Regions from separate parts of the Myceligenerans crystallogenes genome, predicted to be linked through region 1. Evidence: riboswitches for the same ligand, from Rfam matches in the RefSeq annotation. Region 1 holds a riboswitch; the other holds the start of a gene.
The links. A riboswitch is a leader RNA that binds a small molecule or an ion and turns the genes downstream of it on or off. The one in region 1 is predicted to bind S-adenosylmethionine.

Region 1 (4,402 bases):
CTCGTGGATCACGGTGCTGCGCAAACGCCCCGCCTTCCGCGAGGTGTTCAAGGACTTCGACCCGGAGGCGGTCGCCGCGTTCACGGACGACGACGTCGAACGGCTCCTCGAGGACGCCCGCATCATCCGCAACCGCAGCAAGATCGAGGCGACGGTCGGCAACGCCCGCGCCCTCGTCGCGCTGCACGAGTCCGGGCGCAGCCTCGACGAGCTGTTCTGGTCCTTCGCCCCGGACCCGTCCCAGCGCGTCGCCCGCCCGGCGGTCTGGTCGGACGTGCCGGCACACACCCCGGAGTCGAAGGCCCTGAGCAAGGCCCTGAAGAAGGCCGGCTTCCGCTTCGTCGGCCCGACGACGATGTACGCCGCCATGCAGGCCTGCGGCGTCGTCGACGATCACCTGGCCGGCTGCCCGTCCGTCAGTCAGCGCGCTCCTGGCCGCTCAGCTTCTGGATCGACGTCATGACCTCGTCGGTCAGCTGGCGGCGGGCCATCGCCGGCTTCGAGCCCGCCTCGATCTGACGGGACGGATCGATAGGAGCACCGAAATGCATCTCGATCCGCCCGAGCCGCGGCAGCTTGCCGATCGGCTTGACCTTGTCGGTCCCGATCAGGCCGACGGGCACCACCTTCGCCCGGCCCTGCAGCGCGAGCCACGCGGCGCCGGTGTGGCCCCGGTGCAGCTTGCCGTCCCGGGACCGCGTCCCCTCCGGGTAGATCCCGAACGCCCCGCCCCGCTCCAGCACCGCGAGCGCGTCCTCCAGCGACCGCTGCCCGGCACGCGGGTCGTTGCGGTCCACCGGGATGTCCCCCATCGTGGTGAAGAACCACCGCGACAGCGCGCCCTTGATACCGCGCCCGGTCCAGTACTCCTTCTTGGCCAGGAACGTCACGTGCCGGGGCACGATGATCGGGATGAGGATCGAGTCGATGAACGACAGGTGGTTGCTCGCGATGATCACCGGGCCCTGGCGCGGGATGTTCTCGGCGCCCGTGACCCGCGGCCGCAGGAGCGCGAAGATCAGGAGCGAGAGGATGAGCTTGAGTACCCGGTAGGTCACCCGCACATTGTGCCCTGGCACACCGCCCCCGAGGGGAATCCGACCAAACCGCCGGATGTGATCAACACGACGTCAGCGCGCGGTCACCAGGTAGTCGTCGGCGTCGTCGTCCCAGGTCAGGTCGATCGCCCCCGCCGTCTGCGCGGCCTTGGCGAACTGCAGGAACCCGCGGTACCCGAGCGCCTTCTCCGAGAAGTCCGGCCGCTCCTTGCGCACCCGGTTCTTCAGCCCCGACAGCACGGCGTTCCCGCCCGACCCCTGCACCACCGCACGCAGCAGCGCGAACGCGGAGTCCGCGTTGCCCGCCTCGGGCAGGGAGACCTCCGGGTCGCCCTTCGACGGGCCGTCCGACAGCACGACGAACCCGCGCTCCGCCAGGAACCGCAGGAACTCGCCGAACGTCCGGAACCCGTAGTCGGACTCGCTGAACGTCGGGTCCTTGCGCACCAGCGTCCGCTTCAGCATGGACGCGGTCACCGACCCCTCGGCGGACGCCTGCATGTCCTTGAGCGTCTGCGCGACCCGTACCTCCATGGTCGGCGACTCGCCGCCCGGCTCGTCGGCCTCGTCGTCCTGGACGTCGTCGTGCACGCCGACGTCGGCCGGCTCGGGCGTCGCCTTCGGCTTCCGGCGCCGGCCCGACGACGACGCCGCCCGGCCCTTGGCACCCGTCTCGTCCTTCGCGGCGGGTTCCTCCGGGGCCACCGGCTCCGCGGCCTCGGCCTCGGGGGCCTTCTCCGCGAGTTCCTCGCTCGGCACGGCCCTGGCGCGCGCGCCGGCCGCCGTCCCGGCCCGGCGTCGTCCGCGGGACTTCGGCGCCGGGGCCGGGGCCTCGTCCGGCACGTCCACGCCTTCCAGGCGGTCGTAGAAGAGGAACTCGTCGCAGGCGGCGGGCAGCAGGCGCGACGTCGACAGCTCCACGCCGACGCCGATCACCCGCTTGTTCAGCTCCCGCAGCTTGTGCACGAGCGGCGAGAAGTCGCTGTCCCCGGTGCACATCACGAACGTGGAGATGTAGTCGCGCTCGAAGGCCATCTCGATGACGTCGACGACCATCTTGATGTCGGCGGCGTTCTTCCGGGAGGCCCCCATCCGCTGCGGCATCTCGATCAGCTCGACCTGGTGCCGCGTCAGCGCGCGGCGGTCCTCGTCGAAGTACGACCAGTCCGCGTACGCGCGGCGCACCACGACCCTGCCGCGCACCGCGAGGGCGTCGGCGATGGGCCCGAAGTCGAACTGCATGCCGCCCAGGTGCTCCCGGGCACCGAGCGCAAGGTTCTCGTAGTCGATGAAGACGGCGAGGCGCTCTTCGTTGTCCATGCCTGCCACCCTACGCGCCGTCTCGGCACGTGAGCACGACAACGATCCGGTCGTGGACATGTGTGACGATACTTGCCGTCCATCAAGAGCGGTCGAGAGTCCTGGCTCGTCGACACCGCAGCAACCTGCCGGCCTCCGGGCGCGGGCAAGGTGCTAACGCCAGGCCCGATGGGAGCATCATTTTCATGGCAGTCGAGACGCCGCACCCGAGCCGCCCGACGATCTCCTTCGAGCTCATGCCGCCGCGCCGTCCCGACGCCGCGCCGAAGTTCTGGGAGACCGCGCAGCGGCTCGTCGCGACACGTCCCGACTTCATCTCCGTCACCTACGGCGCGGGCGGCGGCGACCGCGCCACCGCGCGCAACGTCGTGAGCAAGCTGCTGCAGGGCACGCCCGTCCTGCCGGTGGCCCACCTGACCTGCGTCGGCGCGTCCCGCGAGGACGTGTCGGAGGTGATCGACGACTTCTTCGAGGCCGGGGTCCGCACGTTCCTCGCCCTGCGCGGCGACCCGCCGAAGGACCAGCCGGACTGGCGCCCGGCCGCCGACGGCGTGCACTCCAGCACCGAGCTGGTCCGCCTGCTGCGCGACCTCGACGCCCGGCGCTGCGCCGCCAGCCCCGCGAACGCGCTGCGGGGCGCGGCCAAGCCGCTCACCATCGCCGTCGCCACGTTCCCGGACGGGAACCCCGGCGCCGGCACGACCCGCGAGCAGGAGGTGGCCCGCCTGCTGGAGAAGCAGGAGGCAGGCGCCTCCTTCGCGATCACCCAGCTGTTCTACGAGCCCGATTCGTACACGGGGTTCACGACGGCGGCCCGGAAGGCCGGGGTCACGATCCCGATCCTGGCCGGCATCCTCCCCGCCACGGAGCCGCGCCGCCTGCGCCGGGTGCACGAGCTGACCGGCGTCGTCCCGCCGCCGGGCCTGCTCGCGGAGCTCGACGGCCTGCAGCTCGACGACGGCTCACCCGACGTCGAGGCCCAGCACGAGCGCGGCATCGAGTACACGGTGCGGCTCGCCCGGGCCGTCCTCGACGCGGGCACGCCCGGCATCCACGTGTACACGTTCAACAAGCACCGTCCGGCGCTGGACCTGCTGTCCGCCGCCGGACTCACGACAACCCCGGCCTGAGCCGGGGTCCGGAGGGCCCGCACGACGACGTCCGCCGGGCGGCCCTCACGCCTCCTCCCGGAGGCATGTTCACCCATCCAGAGCGGCCGAGAGACCTGGCTCCGTGACGCCGCAGCAACCACCCCTGCCGGGGCACGGTGCTCAATGCCAGGTGCGATGGAGTAGAGATGACCGAGAGCAATCTGCCCTCATTCCCCCACGCCACGGTGCTCGGCTACCCGCGCATCGGGCGACGGCGCGAGCTGAAGCGCGCGCTGGAGTCGTACTGGTCGGGAAGGACGACGGAGGAGGACCTGGAGCGCACGTCCCACGACCTGCGCCTCGCCACGGTCCGCCGCCTGGCCGAGCTGGGCCTGGAGGCGGGCAACGCCGCGATCCCGGGCTCGTTCTCCCGTTACGACCAGGTGCTGGACATCACGTTCACGCTGGGCGCGATCCCGTCCCGCTTCACGGACGGCGCACAGGACGCCGGCTACTTCGACCTGGCGCGCGGCACCGCCGCGCAGCCGCCGCTCGAGCTGACCAAGTGGTTCGACACGAACTACCACTACCTCGTCCCGGAGATCGGCCCGTCCACGCCGATCTCGTTCGCCGACGACCGCATCGTCCGCGAGTTCACCGAGGCCGCGCGCCCGTCCGACGGCGGGATTCCCGTGGTGACGCGCCCGGTCGTCGTCGGCCCGGTCACGTACCTCCTGCTGAGCAAGCCGGAGGACGGCGCCCCCGAGGACTTCTCGCCGCTGTCCCGCCTGGACGACGTCGTCGCCGCGTACCGCGAGCTCCTCGCCGCGCTCGCCGCCGCGGGCGCCCCCTGGGTACAGCTCGACGAGCCGGCGCTGGTCAGCGACCTCATCGCCGCGGACCACGAGACCGTGTCCGACGCCGTCCGCCGCG
Region 2 (4,402 bases), 190 kb from region 1:
GGCACCGGCGATCACCACGATGACAATTGCCACCACGAGCTTCGGGAGCCACGCGACGATGTCGTTGACGATCTGCGTCACCGGGTTGGTGGGCCCGAAAGCGCTGAGCGCGAGCTGCAGGACGATCAGCAGGATGAAGTAGTAGATGATCTTGGTCAGCAGCGTGATCGGCTCGATTCCCGAGCCGCCCAGCAAACGCCCCGCGCCCGCCTTGTCGAGAACCTTGGTGAACCCGATCCGGTTCAGGATCATGCCGACGAACTTGGACACCGCCTTGGCGATGATCCAGCCGATCAGAAGAATGACGAGGAACACGAGCAGCTTCGGGACGAAGCTTGCGACCGAGCTCCACGCACTTGTCAGGCCTGACATCCAGTCCATGATTTTCCCCTCTCCCCCTCCGAGATGATTCTCGTGATGCCCGGGGGTTTTACCCCCGGGCACGTCCGGCACCTCTCGAACGTAGCCCGACGAGGGCTAACTCGCGCGCGCAAGAAATGCGGTGAAGGGAAATCAATAACGGTACTGGGGCTATCGCCCCAGGTCAGCCGCCATTCAAGGGAATTTCACACATGTCAGACTTCGTCGGGTAGGCAGCCCACTGCCTCGGCCAGGTAGCCCGCCGCGGCGGTGGCCAGCAGGCCGGCCAGCCCGGACCCCTCCGGCACCGGCCGCGGGTCGTCGACGACGATCCACAGCCCGTCGACGACGTCGTACCTCCCCCGCGGCCCGTCCTCGACGAGCGCGCGCACGGCGGCCAGCAGCCGCTCGATCTCCTCGCCGGCGGTGCCGACGCCGACGGACGCCCGCACGGCCCCGGCGTCGAACCCGAGACGGCCGAGCAGCGGGTGCGCGCAGAACCTGCCGTCGCGCACCCCGATGCCGTGCTCGGCCGACAGGTACGCGGCCACCAGCCCCGGGTCGTACCCCGTGACGTTGAAGGTGACGACGCCGACCGGGTCGGCGGCGTCGGTCCACACCCGGACGACCGACACGCGGTCGATCGCCTCGAGGCCGTCCACGAGGCGGCGCCGCAGCGCGCTCTCGTGCTCGTGCACGCGGGCGGGGTCCAGCGCGGCCAGCGCCTCGCACGCCGCGGCCAGCGCGACGGCGCCGATGACGTTCGGCGAGCCCGCCTCGTGCCGGGCGGGGCCCTCGTGCCACTCCGTCGTGCCGGTGCGCACGCGCCGGACGGCGCCGCCTCCCGCGAGGTACGGCGTCCCGGCGTCGAGCCAGTCGCGGCGGCCGATCAGCACGCCCGCGCCGTACGGCGCGTACGTCTTGTGCCCGGAGAAGGCCAGGTAGTCGACGCCGGTGTCCGCCAGCGAGAAGCGGCGGTGGGGCACGAGCTGCGCGCCGTCGAGGACGATGCGCGCACCGTTCTCGTGGGCGGCTGCCACCAGGTCGCCGACCGGAAGGGACTCGCCGGTCACGTTGGACGCGCCGGTGACCGCGAGCAGCGCGTACGGCGCACCCGCCGCGGCGGCGCCGGCCAGTTCCTCCCGGACCTGGGCCACGGTCCCGGCGACGGTCGGGCCGCCGGACAGCACCGTCGCGTCGGCCTCGCGCTGCCAGGGCAGGAAGTTGGCGTGGTGCTCGACGTCGAGCACGAGCACGCGGCCCGGTCCGCCGTCGGCTCCCGCCGGGACGCAGCCCGCGAGGAGGTTGAGGGAGTCGGTGGTGTTACGGGTGACGACCGTCAGGTCGCCCTCGCGCGCCCCGACGAACGCGCCGATCGCCTGGCGGGCCGCCTCGTAGAGCGCCGTGGAGACCTGCGACAGGTAGCCGGCGCCGCGATGCACGCTCGCGTACAGCGGCAGGGTCTCCGCGACGCGCTGCGCCACGGACTCCAGGGCCGGTGCCGACGCGGCCACGTCGAGGTTCGCGTACGTGACCCGCCGCCCGTCCACGAGGGGCACGTACGTGTCGTGCCCGACGACGGGCAGGAGCGGGGCGACGTTCGTCACATCGCCCGGAGCCGCTGCCCCGGAAGCCTCGGTGGTGTCGATCTTGGTGATGCCGGTCGTCGCCGTCATGCCGTCCTCCAGTACATCCTGGGGGAACCCTCCCCGCACTTGTCGCACGCGTTCTCGCGTACGACCAGGTCGTCACCCGGGGCACCCCACCGCGGTAGGAGGGTTGCCGGTCAGCCAGCCGGGGCTTAGCGCTGAATCTCATGACCCGCGGTCATCCTGCGACCCGGTTGCAGCAGCGTCAACGAGCGTCCACATTTTGGTCCCGTCCTGTGGGCAGCCCGCGGCCCTGGCGTACGATTCCGAACGACCATCCCGAGCGGGCGAGTGACGTGGCACGTCGACCCCGCAGCAACCCGCGGGAGACCCGCGCGCACCGGACGCGGGCGACCGGCCCAGGGTGCTACCGCCACGACCGATGGAGGAGTGCGATGACCGACCCCGGTAACCCCACCCAGGCCCAGCCCGAACCGCGGCCCTTCGACGCGAGCAGCGTGCGTCCCGCCGCCGGTTACGCAGGCGACATCACCCCGCAGCAGGCCTGGGACCTCCTCGCCGGCGAGCCCGGCGCCGTCCTCGTGGACGTCCGTACCGAGGGCGAGTGGCGCACGATCGGCGTGCCCGACGCCGCCTCCCTGGGCAAGGACGTCGTGTTCACGCAGTGGGTGCACGCCGACGGCCGCCCGAACCCGGCGTTCCTGGAGGAGCTGAAGTCGGGCGTCGGCGAGAGCACCGGCCCCGTCGTCTTCCTGTGCCGCTCCGGCCAGCGCTCGATCGGCGCGGCGCGGCTCGCCACCAGCGCGGGCATCGCGCCGTCGTACAACGTGCTCGAGGGCTTCGAGGGCCCGGCAGGGCCCGACGGCGTGCGGAACCACAACGGCTGGAAGGTCCGCGAGCTGCCCTGGAAGGGCATCATCGACGAGGCCGGCGCGTGACGACCGGCGAGCACGAGGAGCGACGGAGGCTGAGCACCGGCGCCTCCCCCGCCGGCGGCATCCCGGGCGGGTCCGGGCGCAAGCCCCTGCCCGCCAACGCCCGTCCCCGGACCCTCGCCGTGCGTGCGGGCCACGCGCGCTCCGAGTTCCAGGAGACGAGCGAGGCCGTCTTCCTCACGCAGGGCTACACCTACGACTCCGCCGCCGACGCCGAGGCCGCCTTCAAGGGCGACCTCGACCGGTTCGTGTACTCCCGCTACGGCAACCCGACCGTGCACACGTTCGAGGAGCGGCTGCGCGTCCTGGAGGGCGCCGAGGCCTGCTACGCGACGGCCAGCGGCATGTCGGCGGTGTTCACCGCGCTGGCGGCGCTGGTCCGGAGCGGCTCGCGGATCGTGGCGGCGCGGGCCCTGTTCGGGTCGAGCGTCGTGATCTTCGACGAGATCCTCGCCAAGTGGGGCGTGCGGACGGACTACGTGGACGGGCACGTGCTCGCCCAGTGGGAGGAGGCGCTGGCCACGCCGGCCGACGTCGTGTTCTTCGAGACGCCGTCGAACCCCATGCAGGACATCGTGGACGCCCGCGCCGTGTGCGAGCTCGCCCACCAGGCCGGCGCCACCGTGATCCTCGACAACGTGTTCGCGACGCCGCTGCTGCAGCAGCCGCTGGAGCTCGGCGCCGACGTCGTCGTCTACTCCGCGACCAAGCACATCGACGGCCAGGGCCGCGTGCTGGGCGGCGCCGTCCTCGGCTCCGAGGAGTTCATCACCGGGCCCGTGCAGACGCTGATCCGCAACACCGGGCCGTCGCTGTCGCCGTTCAACGCGTGGACGCTGCTCAAGGGGCTGGAGACGCTGCCGGTGCGGGTGGCGGCGCAGTCGGCGTCGGCCGTCGAGGTGGCGCAGGCGCTGGAAGGGTTCGACGGCGTGACAGGCGTGCGCTACCCGTTCCTGGACTCGCACCCGCAGGTGGAGCTGGCCCGGTCGCAGATGTCGGGCGGCGGGACGGTCGTGACCTTCGACCTGCGGGTCCCGCCCGGGTCCGACGACGACGCCGCGAAGAAGCGCACCTTCGCCTTCCTCGACGCGCTGCGGGTCATCGACATCTCCAACAACCTCGGCGACGCCAAGTCCCTGATCACGCACCCGGCGACGACGACGCACCGCAAGCTCGGCGCGGAGGGCCGCGCGGCGGTCGGCATCACGGGGACCACGGTCCGGCTCTCGGTGGGCCTGGAGGACGTCCGGGACCTCGTCGAGGACGTCGAGCAGGCCCTCGCGGCGCACTGATTCACGCGATCTCCGAAAAACTTCCTTCTTCGGCCACAACGCTTTGGACCGTGTGATCCAGGTCACCATCCACCCTGCCTACTTTGATTGTTTCGCCTGGTAGGCCGGGTTTACGTTCGGGGAACGATCGCCGGCGGACGCCGGTGATCGTCTCCCCAGAACGAGGAAGGGATCTCCTCAATGCGTACCCGAGCAACCGCCGCCG

Region 2: another riboswitch for S-adenosylmethionine. It lies ahead of ABD208_RS12345 (aminotransferase class V-fold PLP-dependent enzyme); the one in region 1 lies ahead of ABD208_RS11540 (methylenetetrahydrofolate reductase).

Annotation. Positions count from the first base shown of each region.
Region 1 is NZ_BAAANL010000004.1:285,668-290,069, reverse strand. It holds gene ABD208_RS11555 (DNA-3-methyladenine glycosylase I) at 1-463, shown strand, start outside; gene ABD208_RS11550 (lysophospholipid acyltransferase family protein) at 417-1,058, opposite strand; gene ABD208_RS11545 (NYN domain-containing protein) at 1,131-2,378, opposite strand; SAM riboswitch class I at 2,455-2,553, shown strand; gene ABD208_RS11540 (methylenetetrahydrofolate reductase) at 2,564-3,508, shown strand; SAM riboswitch class I at 3,579-3,671, shown strand; gene metE (5-methyltetrahydropteroyltriglutamate--homocysteine S-methyltransferase) at 3,676-4,402, shown strand, end outside.
Region 2 is NZ_BAAANL010000004.1:477,954-482,355, reverse strand. It holds gene ABD208_RS12350 (mechanosensitive ion channel family protein) at 1-453, opposite strand, end outside; gene ABD208_RS12345 (aminotransferase class V-fold PLP-dependent enzyme) at 576-2,036, opposite strand; SAM riboswitch class IV at 2,067-2,182, opposite strand; gene ABD208_RS12340 (rhodanese-like domain-containing protein) at 2,405-2,908, shown strand; gene ABD208_RS12335 (O-succinylhomoserine sulfhydrylase) at 2,995-4,197, shown strand; gene ABD208_RS12330 (S8 family serine peptidase) at 4,378-4,402, shown strand, end outside.